DNA from 4 places in the Paenibacillus sp. FSL R7-0048 genome. Region 3 is predicted to be linked to each of the others. Evidence: riboswitches for the same ligand, from Rfam matches in the RefSeq annotation. Region 3 holds a riboswitch; each other region holds the start of a gene.
The links. Region 3 has a riboswitch for cyclic di-GMP ahead of NSQ91_RS04810 (glycosyl hydrolase). Riboswitches for the same ligand answer to the same signal wherever they lie in the genome.
Positions count from the first base shown of each region.

Region 1: another riboswitch for cyclic di-GMP. It lies ahead of NSQ91_RS03285 (transglutaminase-like domain-containing protein); the one in region 3 lies ahead of NSQ91_RS04810 (glycosyl hydrolase).
Region 2: another riboswitch for cyclic di-GMP. It lies ahead of NSQ91_RS10915 (DUF6612 family protein); the one in region 3 lies ahead of NSQ91_RS04810 (glycosyl hydrolase).
Region 4: another riboswitch for cyclic di-GMP. It lies ahead of NSQ91_RS21760 (thiamine pyrophosphate-binding protein); the one in region 3 lies ahead of NSQ91_RS04810 (glycosyl hydrolase).

Region 1 is NZ_JBBORF010000001.1:755,409-758,539, reverse strand. It holds rRNA gene NSQ91_RS03290 (16S ribosomal RNA) at 1-806, opposite strand, end outside; gene NSQ91_RS03285 (transglutaminase-like domain-containing protein) at 1,174-1,983, opposite strand; cyclic di-GMP riboswitch class I at 1,997-2,077, opposite strand; cyclic di-GMP riboswitch class I at 2,148-2,230, opposite strand; gene NSQ91_RS03280 (class D sortase) at 2,344-3,009, opposite strand; gene NSQ91_RS03275 (GtrA family protein) at 3,112-3,131, opposite strand, start outside.
Region 2 is NZ_JBBORF010000001.1:2,503,160-2,506,290, forward strand. It holds gene NSQ91_RS10905 (DUF4179 domain-containing protein) at 1-298, opposite strand, end outside; gene NSQ91_RS10910 (RNA polymerase sigma factor) at 282-800, opposite strand; cyclic di-GMP riboswitch class I at 1,005-1,096, shown strand; gene NSQ91_RS10915 (DUF6612 family protein) at 1,214-2,062, shown strand; gene NSQ91_RS10920 (NADH-dependent flavin oxidoreductase) at 2,235-3,131, shown strand, end outside.
Region 3 is NZ_JBBORF010000001.1:1,126,217-1,129,347, reverse strand. It holds gene NSQ91_RS04810 (glycosyl hydrolase) at 15-1,565, opposite strand; cyclic di-GMP riboswitch class I at 1,578-1,657, opposite strand; gene NSQ91_RS04805 (sugar phosphate nucleotidyltransferase) at 1,794-3,131, opposite strand, start outside.
Region 4 is NZ_JBBORF010000001.1:4,861,718-4,864,848, reverse strand. It holds gene NSQ91_RS21765 (carboxymuconolactone decarboxylase family protein) at 1-234, opposite strand, end outside; gene NSQ91_RS21760 (thiamine pyrophosphate-binding protein) at 245-1,885, opposite strand; cyclic di-GMP riboswitch class I at 2,041-2,137, opposite strand; gene NSQ91_RS21755 (methyl-accepting chemotaxis protein) at 2,312-3,131, opposite strand, start outside.

The DNA.
Region 1 (3,131 bases), 370 kb from region 3:
GTATCTAATCCTGTTTGCTCCCCACGCTTTCGCGCCTCAGCGTCAGTTACAGCCCAGAAAGTCGCCTTCGCCACTGGTGTTCCTCCACATATCTACGCATTTCACCGCTACACGTGGAATTCCACTTTCCTCTTCTGTACTCAAGCCACCCAGTTTCCAGTGCGACCTCAGGTTGAGCCCAAGGTTTAAACACCAGACTTAAATAGCCGCCTGCGCGCGCTTTACGCCCAATAATTCCGGACAACGCTTGCCCCCTACGTATTACCGCGGCTGCTGGCACGTAGTTAGCCGGGGCTTTCTTCTCAGGTACCGTCACTCCGGTAGCAGTTACTCTACCGGACGTTCTTCCCTGGCAACAGAGCTTTACGATCCGAAAACCTTCATCACTCACGCGGCGTTGCTCCGTCAGGCTTTCGCCCATTGCGGAAGATTCCCTACTGCTGCCTCCCGTAGGAGTCTGGGCCGTGTCTCAGTCCCAGTGTGGCCGTTCACCCTCTCAGGTCGGCTACGCATCGTCGCCTTGGTGGGCCGTTACCCCACCAACTAGCTAATGCGCCGCAGGCCCATCCCTCAGTGACAGATTGCTCCGTCTTTCATTCTTCTCTCAGGAGAAAAAAGAAATTATCCGGTATTAGCTACCGTTTCCGGTAGTTATCCCAGTCTGAAGGGCAGGTTGCCTACGTGTTACTCACCCGTCCGCCGCTAAGTTATTTTGAAAGCAAGCTTTCAAAATAACTCCGCTCGACTTGCATGTATTAGGCACGCCGCCAGCGTTCGTCCTGAGCCAGGATCAAACTCTCCAATTAGTATTGAAAAGAGCGATATGCTCATTTTGAAACATCTGACGAGAAAATTAATTCTCTAATTTTGGATTTCACTTACGTGATTTCCTACTCACTCGTTGTTCAGTTTTCAAAGATCAAGTTCTCGTTGGCGCCGTTTAATGTCTCAGCAGCAACTCTTATAATATATCATGTTGTTTTCAGAAATGCAAGCTTTATTTTTCGAAGCTTTTTATCAGCCTCGTCTATATCGCCTGTACGCTGTCTAACAACGCTTACCTATAATACCCCAACTATTAATAGAAAAGCAACCCCTAATATAAAAATAAACAACTGGCTTAATAATTAAGCCAGTTGTTTATTTAATAGAGTTATGTTTCTAGCGACGAACTTAATAGTATTTTGCCGCAGTATATTTGCTTGAGGCTTTAATTAAATCGGTTTTCTTATCACTCTTTGCAAGTCCTGCATCCACTGTAGTATCAATGGTAACCCACTTCCCATTAAGCAACACTTCGTTCCATGCATGATATTGCGTAACGTAGCTTGTATTTCCCATTACCAACTTAGCAGGAACATCTACACTCCGCAGCATTGCGGCAAAAAGAGAAGCGTAATCATAGCAAATCCCTTTTTTAGTAGTCAATGTCTTATCGATGCTTGGAATATAATCAGTAGTTACACTATTAGCAAGAGAGTAATCATATTGTACATTCGCAACTACATAGTTATAGATCGCTTTAACTTTCTCTTCGTCTGTTGTTTTGCCTTGTACTAATTGTTTAGCTTTGACAATCGCTTTATCAGAAGAACTCCATTTCACATTCTGTACGGAGCCCAAATATACGGAATTCGAATCACTCATGGTTACGTCTACTACTTCGGAATATAACGCTTTGTATTTATTGCCGGTTGTATTCTCCAGAACAGAAACCTTATAAGTCCCATTTCCTTGTTGCAAAGGGAAGTCCTCAGCTTGTCCAGAAGCATACAAGTTATATGTATAGCTGCTGTTATCTTTGGTGATCATGAGTTTGATTCTTTTATCTTTCGGAATATCATAGTTAATACCAATAACACCTTGAGCCACTTTGGATGTAATCAACCAGCTGGCATCTGCACTTGCAGCTTGAGCTGTACTTACCGGAACTGAAGTCATTAGGACGAACAACGCCACCAGCATAAAATAAACCTTTTTCACGGATAAAACTCCTTTCGGTAGCTGGCTGCCATCCTTTCGGGAAGGCCCTTTAGCTTTGCGTCCCTACCTTTCGATAGGTTTGCCGTTATCGTATAAGCTCTATCTGTTCTAGCTTTACTAGATATAATTGATAGAATCCATTTGAAACAAAAAAAGCCTCTTCATTCGGTAGCTGGCTGCCATCCTTTCGGGAAAAGGCCCTTTAGCTTTGCGTCCCTACCTTTCGGAAGGTTTGCCGTTATCGTGTTTAGCTTTCATAGTATAATACTATCATATTTATAGTTGTGAACAAGACCTAATTTACTAGATTACCCATTATTTTATAAATATCTCCCGGTATTTGTGTTTTCTTGTCATTCACTATTCTCCTTTTGTTAATTTGGCATGAACAATCAGCCGATGCGTTGGATTCACTAGCGGATCACATGTAATCAGAGTAAGAATCTTATCCTTGTCATTCCCGTCAAGAACGGAGACATCACTCGGATCTACAACAGAAATATCATACACCTCATAGTTAAACACCTGATCACTAGTCTTTACCGTGATGACATCCCCCACAACAACCTCATTCAATCTGTTAAACAAACGACCCGTAGTTCGAGCCCGATGCGCCGCGATTGCAGCATTCCCGATCTCTCCAAGGGGTGCCGTTTCTTTCATATGGGCTGCAGCATGTTTCATATTAGCTTTTGTAGCCCCTTCTAATACAGGCAGCTTCAAATCAATCTTATCGATTTCAATTAGTGCGATTACTTTGCCACCGACTTCAATCTCCGGTTCAGGCTTTTCTGTCTCTTGGGGTTGGGGCTGTGCCTGGGCATCCAGAACCGATTCCTCTGCTAACAGCTGAGTAACTTCAGCATACCTGCTCCTCAGATCTGACTGGGGAGTACTATCGGCAGTGCTTAGTTCAGCCGCTTCTAATAACTTCTCCTGCTGCCTGTCGTTGTACCACTCGTTAGCTGTCGGATATAACATGATAAGTATCCCAGCCAGTATGAGTAGATAGGAGAATTTACGCAATGTTATTCACCTCCGTATATTGTTTCTATGGTTATATACAAATCAAGCAGAAACAGCTACTTGCCTTTAAGCATAGCAACTCCTTCTGCCTGAAATTAATGTTTAAAATACCCATTTACGAC
Region 2 (3,131 bases), 1.4 Mb from region 3:
CTGAACTGGAAGTTTGAAGATTATACTGTTGACCGATGCCGTTATTTAATGCATTGCTCACACTTCGACCACCAATTTTATCCCAATTAATCGTCATACTAGCGAATACAGGAATGGCTACAAGTAAGAGGCAAGAGAAGACAATACTGATAGGAATAACCTTTTTATTAGACCTAGGAGTATTCTGGGAGGCATGCAGATTTCTTTGACGTTTATAAGCTTCTTGTTCTATGGCAGTCCACATCAAATCATAATCCGGTCGGGGAATATGTTTATCTTTTTCAATATACAGACTCATTACTATTCAGCTCCTTTAGTTGGGTTCCACCCATTCTATTTAGTATTTTAAGTCCCTTGTTCAGTCTGGATTTTACAGTTCCTTCGGGTATGCTCATAACTTTAGAGATCTCGGGTACAGTCAATTCGTTTATAAAACGAAGGACTACTACCATTCTGATTTTGTCGGGAAGCTGACTGTATAACCCTTGTAATTCTTTTTTAGTTTCCTGTCGATCCAAACGTTTTTCTACAGGGTTTGATTCCTCAGACCTGGATAGTAAATAATTACGTACTTCTTTCATCCACCCCGTCTTACGCCTTTTGATCACACTGTTGCACTCATTCGAAGCAATTCGTAAAATCCAAGCTTTCAAGTTTCTTACCTTCGACTTATCCGCTAAGATAACTTTTACAAATACCTCTTGGGAAATATCCTCCGCATCTGCCTGATTTTTCATTAAGTAGTAACAAAAATAATATACTTGTTCTTTATAGAGCTCGAAAATTTCCCGGTCACTCATTTTGCTGCACCCCCTGTCTTTGCTGTTCTCATTAATAAGACTTATAAGCGTATGTAATCGTTCATTTTTCATTTTGATTGTAGTATTTCTTCTGAATATCATAGCGAATTCGAATGGAAGATAAGTCGTTTACAGGTAATTATAACCATGATAAAATTAGCGGTGGGACATGCGTCCGTAATCTAATTAAAACTAATTGAATGTCCGCGTTAAAGGTAAAATCATCGAAAGATGATGACACAAAGCCATGGGTCTAAAGCCTTTCGACAGAAGGAAATGATCGCCAGGCCGCCATAGGGATGTCTTATGAAGCATAAAGGATAGCTCTAAAAATATGTAGTCTATTTTGAGCTCTTTTATTATTTCGACCTATACGGCGTTACATTATCGCAAGGGGCCGAAAGGGGAAGTACATGAACAGTTTTTTCAAAACAATAGGTACTAGTTTGGCAGTAGGTGCTTTATTGCTGTCCGGAACGATCGGATGGATGTCTAATCCAGGAGTAGTGTCTGCAGCTACCTCAACAGTAGTAACCGCGGATCAGATGATCAGCAAAGTAACGGCAGCCTCCAAAGCAATAAAGAATTTCCATCTGGATGTGACCAAAAAACAGGATATTCAAAGCGGCGGGGTGCGTATCAGCAACACCAACACTCTGAAGCTGGATATCAACCGTCTGCCGAATTTTGCCGCAGCAGGCACTGTCGCTAGTAGTCTTTTAGAAACATCGTACAGTCTATATGCCAATGACAAGGAGTTTTACTATCTTGTAGACGGAAGTGAACTGATCGATGAATCTGAAGATGAAGGTTACGACGATGACGGGGAGCCAATCGATCCTGATGCACAATATTGGCTTGGACTGGAGAAAACGGAATGGGATGCCTTTTACTCTAAAGGCCAATACGATCCTGTTTCCATGCTTGATTCGGTCAAAAGTTATAAAAAATCCATGAAAGTCAGCACTGCTGGCGCACAAACAGTCTTACAATTCACGGTAACCGATCCGACAGCAGCTAAGGGGATAATCAAACTCTATGACCAGGAGAACCTCTGGGATGGAGAGACAGTTCAACCCAAAAGCGTAACGTGGAAATTATTCGTCAATACTAAGACCTGGCAAACGGAAAAGCTGATAGTCGATCTGAGTTATGTGCTGGTAAGTGATGGAGCCAAAGATACATACACCACGAAAATCGAAGCTAAATATTCCAAAAATAATAAAGGTGCAGCCATTGTAAAACCGGCCGAACTAGAATAATAAGGACGATTCATAACGAGCGAAAAGCGCTGTTCAGCGGAACAGCGCTTTTTGTTGTATCCAACAGCAGTTCTTTATTAGTTGACAAGAATAAATCATTGCTGTAATTTATATGTATGCGCATGTATATAATAATTTATCTAAATATAATTTAATGAAAGTTGGGAAAAAGATGATAGCACTAGACACAGCATTAACTTTTCGCAGAGGGCTGACATTAAAAAACCGAGTGGTTATGGCTCCAATGACCACTCGAATGAGCTTTTATGACGGTGTAGTAACACAAGATGAATTGAAATACTATTCGCTAAGAACGGGCGAAGTAGGTGCGGTCATCACTGCGGCAGCAAATGTACAAGAGGGTGGAAAAGGATGGGAAGGTGAACTTAGTGTTTCCTCCGATGAATTTATTCCTAGCCTCAGCCGATTAGCATCTACTATTAAACGAAATGGAACAAAGGCTATTTTACAGCTATTCCATGCAGGAAGAATGACAGATTCAAAAATATTGCGTGGCGTACAACCCGTCTCCTCCAGCGCCATTGCTGCCGAACGCCCGAATGCAGAAATTCCAAGAGCATTAACAGAAGATGAAATTTTCGGTGTAATTGAGGATTTTAAAAAAGCGACTCAACGTGCTATTCAAGCTGGATTTGACGGGGTAGAAATTCATGGAGCAAACACATATTTAATCCAACAATTCTTCTCTCCACACTCCAACCGTCGTGAAGATCAATGGGGCGGAAGCTTAGAGAAAAGATTTAATTTCATTAACCAATTAGTGGATGCAGTTATTGCTGTCGTTGACAATTCAAAGGTTAAGGATTTTATTGTCGGGTATCGTTTTTCTCCAGAAGAATATGAAGAGCCTGGAATTAAAATCACCGATACCTTTTATCTTATTGATAAATTAGCTGATAAAAAGCTGGATTATCTGCATATTTCATTAGGGGATTTTAAGAAAGTATCTGCATCAGAAGATTTTAAAGAAAAATCAATCCTGCAATATGTGCATGAGAAAATCAATGGCCGTGTACCTTTAATTGGGGTAGGAGATATCCGTACCAAA
Region 3 (3,131 bases):
TTAATTTTCATCAATCAGGAGACATCCGGAAGAAAAAGTGCACTTGCTGGAACTGTCTCTTTAGCTTGACTAGCACTTTCCCACATCAAGCGGACTCTCGCATCGCCTTCATTCTCGTAATACTCCACCTTGATATCATATAGCTGGCCAGCCTTCAGCGTTATAGTGCCCTTACGCTCAGTACCACTTTGCTTAGTCCAACTATCAATCACGGATTCCTCATTCACCCAGACACGGATACCATCATCTGAGGTAGTGTAAAATGTATATTGCTCATTATATAATGGCTTAATTTTACCGCTCCAACGTATGGAGAACCGATCAATCCCGAGGGCGGCATCCGGGGAGCCTTGCCGCCAATTGAAATCGATTATTGCATCAGTTCTGTTAAGAGTTGCTGCTCCCGACAATTGCATGTTGTTGTAATACTCTCCTGCAAGCCCCTTCGCGAGAGGAATTGCTGCCTCCCCCTCTTCTTCAGAAGGTGCCGGCGCTGGTGCGGCGCTAGGTGTCGGTGCCAGACCAGTATTTAATTTATCTCTGGTCAGGGTATAGTTGCTATTCATAAATGTTTTGATTGTGTCTGCACTGTTATTCTCGTAGAGCATTTTTCCCCAGCTCATCATATACGTCCATTTACTTTGCGATTGCTGAAGCTTCTCCAGATTAGGCATTTCACCATTTTCCCCGATCGCAATCGGTTTGCCTGCGGCTAGACTCAATAAGCTGTCATAGTATTTTTGCTGGTAATCATTTTCGTATATATCTGCTGCCAGAATATCTACTTTATCAGCACCTGGATAAGTTAGCGCATAAGGATCTGACCAAACATTGGGAGCATTCGGACTCCATACCCATAACAAATTATTTAATTTATGAACGTTAACAAAACGGTCATACATAATATTCCATAGTTTAGAAAAGTTATTTTTCTTCCCCCACCAGAACCAGTTCCCGTTCATTTCATGATAGGGTCTCCAAAGCACCGGAACGTTGGCATCGCGCAAGCTTTTTAAAGAGACGGCCACCTTATCAAGCTCAGCGATCAGATTGTTATATTGCTTGGTACCCGGTGTAACGTAACTATCGAACTCACTCTGGCTAAGTGTTTTTTTCACATTATCCCAGTCATAAGAGGTGCCCGGCAGGTTAGCATGAAAAGTCATAGCTACGATCCCGCCCGCTTTATTCCAGTTGATGGCGCTGTTCACCACATTTTGACGTTGCCAAGCCATCGTTGCTTCGGACTGGCCACTGATCGCACCCATTTCATAACCGTGAAGAGCCGCATATTGTCCGCTGGTTCCCTTCAGCATATTGTTAATTTCATCTGGACTTTCTAAATAGTCATGTTGACCGGCAATAATACCTTTTCCTGAGATCGAGTAAAAATAGTTAAGCAGCTTTACGGCTTCAGGTGAGGCACCTGGGGTAACTGGCGTTCCAGAATTTGAAGCAGCTATGACAACAGACGGCGAAATTCCAACAGCAAGCGGAAGTGCAGTCAGAAACAGGACGAGTGACAGAAATGCACCAAACAATCGATACGTACGGTAAGCTTTCAAAATAATCTCCCTTTCGGTAGCCAGGCTGCCACTCTTTCGAAGGCCCTATAGCTTTGCGTCCCTACCTTTCGATAGGTTTGCCTTTTCAATTTAAGAGAAATAATCTCTCTTACCGTAAGTATCGACGACAATTAATGATATATTTAGTGTTTTTATGACTTTTTTTGATAATTGAGTCAATTTACCTGTTTCAAGAAATTTTGAATTGGTTAAATAGATAGGTTAGACCTATGAAATGAATTGTTGTAGTTCTATATCATTCCAGTCTAAAGTAATACGTATGTTATCTTCTTCTACTAATTCAGACCCCGTCTGTACCTCTATAAACTCAACATCCGTCAAAGCAAGGATCGCGTGCTTCGTTCCTTCCGGTATACGTACCACGTCCCCAGCCTTCACATTATGTTTTTTCTCATTCAGCACAATACTTGCTTCGCCGCTGACGATTGTCCAAATTTCACTACGCTTGCGATGTAATTGATAGCTGATATTATTCCCCTCGGATATAAAAATCCGTTTGGTCAGCACTTCATTGCCTTCATCATATTTCACATAATCAATAACTTTGTAATGACCCCAACGGCGTTCCTCGTACATCGGTCTTTGTTCAAAGGTCTTCAGCACTTCTTTAATCCGTGGGCTCTCAGCTTTATGGGTAACTAGAATCCCATCCGGGCTAGCCGCAATGATCAGATCCTTCGCACCAATTACCGTAATCGGAATGTCCAGCTCATTAATCAAGCAAGTCCCCTCAGAATCCGCCGTCACAAAACCTTTTCCTACATGCTTGCTGCTCATTTCCTCTGTCAGCGTATTCCACGTTCCAAGATCCTTCCAGAATCCATCATACGGCTGTACCACAATATGTTCTTCTTTCTCCACCACTTCATAATCAAAGCTGATGGAAGACAATAGCTTATACTGCTTCTGCAATTCTTCATATCCTAAAGGCAACCCTTTACGCTGCAAAATATCTAACAAGTACCCTAAGCGGAAGGCAAACACTCCGCAATTCCACAAGGCATTTTGCTCGATGAGCTGTTCTGCTTGTATGCGGTCAGGTTTCTCTTGAAAGTGACTCACCTTCATAAAACCATTTTCCCCCGCCTCTTCGGTGGTAGGAATAATATATCCGTATTTCTCTGAGGCATGTTCAGGAACAACACCCATTAGAGCCAGATTTGCTCCACTTTCCAGCATGGTCCCCTCAAGCATAGCTATGGTATCGAAAAAAGATGCTTCTACATAAGGGTCAACAGGCAATATTGCTACCGTCTCCGCTGGAGAAACACCTGCCACTGAATAAAGATAGGTAGCTGTTAAGGCGATAGCCGGAAAAGTATCCCGACGCTCCGGTTCAACGATAATCGGCACATGACTTCCCAGCTGGCTTTGTATCATTTCTACTTGGCCACGGCCGGTGGCCAGATAAGATGATTCTGCCATCCCTGCTTCCTCCAGCTGTCTCCAGACACGTTGTACCATGGATTCTGGTTCACCTTGAGGGCTTTCAAGTACCTTTAGAAATTGCTTTGAACGTGAGTCGTTGGACAACGGCCATAACCG
Region 4 (3,131 bases), 3.7 Mb from region 3:
ATAATGAACGCCCAACTGTTCGAATTGACCCATTGAAATTAAAGATGAAATGACTGCGATTTCCTTCCAGTCAGGGGCTATAGTATTACGTTGAAAAATATCGCCATAGGCATTCCCCATAATAAATTCAGCCAAGTCAGGGAAGTGGTCTTTAATTGGAGCTAGTGCTTTTGCGCCATAGTCTCCTGATAGATTCGTGAAGTGGTTGAGACCACTGTTGATATTTTCCTTCATGGTTAGCCTCCTAGTTTAGGTTCAAAGTACGGTGTGCAGTCGGAGGGACTTCATCACGGTCTGTTAGTAGTTCAATAACGGCAACATGGTTTAGAGCTACCGCATCTTTAATTGCAGCTGTGAATTCATCCACAGTCTCACATTTGTAGCCTTTAGCACCTAGAGATTCAGCGAATTTTACGGCGTCCATTGGTACTTCATATAGAGTTCCATCGATACGACCTGTGGTTTTCTCCATACCCTTAAGAGCCATATCTAGTTGCTTATTATTGACCACGATAAAGATGACAGGGATATCTTTGCAGACAGCGGTGTTAATCTCAGCGCCGAGCATCATGAAACAACCATCACCTGTAATGCAGAGGACAGTTTCTTCAGGAGCAGCAACTTTTGCACCAATAGCCATGCCGATCGAATTACCCATGCAAGCAAAATACGCATCAAAAACAAAGCTGCCCGGTTTCTTAACCTTGTACCATTTTGCAGCGTGGAATCCATGACTTCCATCATCAACGAAAATTGAATTATTATAAGGGATCAAATCACTTAAAGTGCTCATTACCGAAGCAAGGGAAAGATTCTTGAGGGTTGGAAGCTCTTCTGAATAATCCGCATCGGCCAAAGCCTCACGTTTGGTGATTGTGTTTGGGTCAATATGATTTAGGCAGTGCACCAAATTATCGCGCAGGTCCCCAGTGACCGGTATCGTTTTGGACAATAGTATTTTTCCGACAAAGGTTGGATCAATATCAAATTGAATTAAAGTTGCTGGATGATTCTCCCGTTTAAGATTACAGATGGTCATATCACTTAAACGTGATCCAAGCACTATAAATAAATCGCTTTTATTCAATAAATCGTCCCCGTGGGTCGAACCGCCAACGCCAATAGGACCATGATAGAGTGGGTGATCCCAGACTATAGCCCCTTTTCCACCAGGAGATGTTACTACAGGAATATTAAAAGTTTCTGCGAGTTGAACAAGCTCTTTATGTGCTCCGGAGCGGTTAATTCCTTTACCCGCAATAATCAAAGGATTCTTAGCAGCTTGAATAGCATCGATGACTCTATCGATATTAGCTTGACTAATTAGAGACTCTCTTTCTGGGATTACTATATTGCATTCTTCCAATACTTCAGTTTGTACATCAAAAGGAATACAAAGATGAACAGGACCCCGTTTGGTCAGGGCCACAGAAATCGCATGATTAAAAATAGTACCAAAGTGATCCCCACGTTCAACCAATTTACTGAACAAGGTGGCAGGTCTGAACATATCAGCTAAATCAGCCAGAAAAGAGGTGGAGTCCTGACATTGAGGAATTCCAAGCTCTGTAATGGATTGGTGGCCGGTAATAAATAGGACAGGTAGGTTGTTAGCTTTCGCATGTGCTGCTGCTGTAAGCAGGTTAGTTCCCCCAGGACCCGAAGTACCAAATGCTACGCCTAGGTTACCCGTTTTCAGCGCATACCCTGCTGCTTCGAATCCGGAGCTTGCTTCATGTCTGCCGGGAATAAATTCAATACCGTAATCCACCATCTTTAGAACTATTGGACAAATGGATTTGCCAATGATCCCAAAAGAATGGGTGACTCCAAGGTTACGTAGTGCTTCCGCCATGTAATCTGCGACTGTCTTCAAAAGAAACACCTCACAAGTTTTTTGATATATATTAGTTATTAATCTACCGGATAGATACGATAGATCAATATACTCAAAAAGTAAAAACCTGTGCTCTATAGTAAGCACAGGTTGGTGGCATAAGGCGCCGCTAAGACTGAACAATAGTTCAGCCGTCCTGGTTCCTCTGCAACCTGGCAATCATGGCCTCAAACGAAAAAATGAGGCTGTAGATCCATGGTTTTGCGTCATCCTCTTTCGAGGATTTTGCCAATATTAATTTATAGTTGATAAGAATAATTTTCCTTTACAATATATTCCTCATTAATTTTTGTCAACATAATCCGCTAAAAAAACTCGAAATTTGACGAAAGTCTTGTCCAAGAGATGAAGTTTTGCCTCGCGAAAAAAACTGCCACCTAAGACTCAGCTTAGGTGGCAGTTGATAGTTTTGAACTAGAATTTAAAGATATGAATGGTTTTTTGCAGATTAAATACGGCCTGGGTCATTTTTTCCGTTTCTTCTGCAACAGACTGCAGGGCATTAATCTGTTCATTCATAGCCGCCGATACCTCTTCCGTGCCAGCAGCAGTTTCTTCGGTGATTGCTGAGATATTCTCAATTGCACTGGAAATTTTCAAGGCACTTTCTAGCATAAGATCACTCTCCGCAGAGAATGAAGAGATTTGCTCGGTAATGTACTGCACGCTTTGTACAATTTGTGCGAAAATATGGGCAGATTGAGTGATCATTTCATTCTGAACCTGCACAACCTCTTCATTGATGGCAATATTATCGATGGCTTGTTTAATATCTGACTCAATGCTGCGGACCAAGCCGAATACTTCTTTTGTGGATGCCGTAGATTCTTCAGCAAGCTTGCGGACCTCTTGAGCTACAACGGCAAAACCCCGACCATGCTCTCCGGCACGAGCAGCTTCGATGGAGGCATTCAGTGACAGCAGGTTGGTCTGCTCAGCGATCTCTGTGATGGTCTTGGTGATCATCGTAATCCCGCGGGCATTTTGTGAGAGAGCTTCAATAGTATCAGCCACTTTTTGTGTAGCCTCTATGTTTTTACGCATGCCTTCAGCCTGTGTATCTACGGATTGGCGCCCTTGCTCAACAAGTTCTAAGGTATGTATTGAACGTCTGTTCATTTCTTTGGTGGAGTTCGTATAATTGGATACTTTGGTCTCAATGTCTTTAATGGATTCTGTCATATCAGCGATATCCGTAGATATTTCATTTGCACCAAGAGCGAGCTCAGTAGAA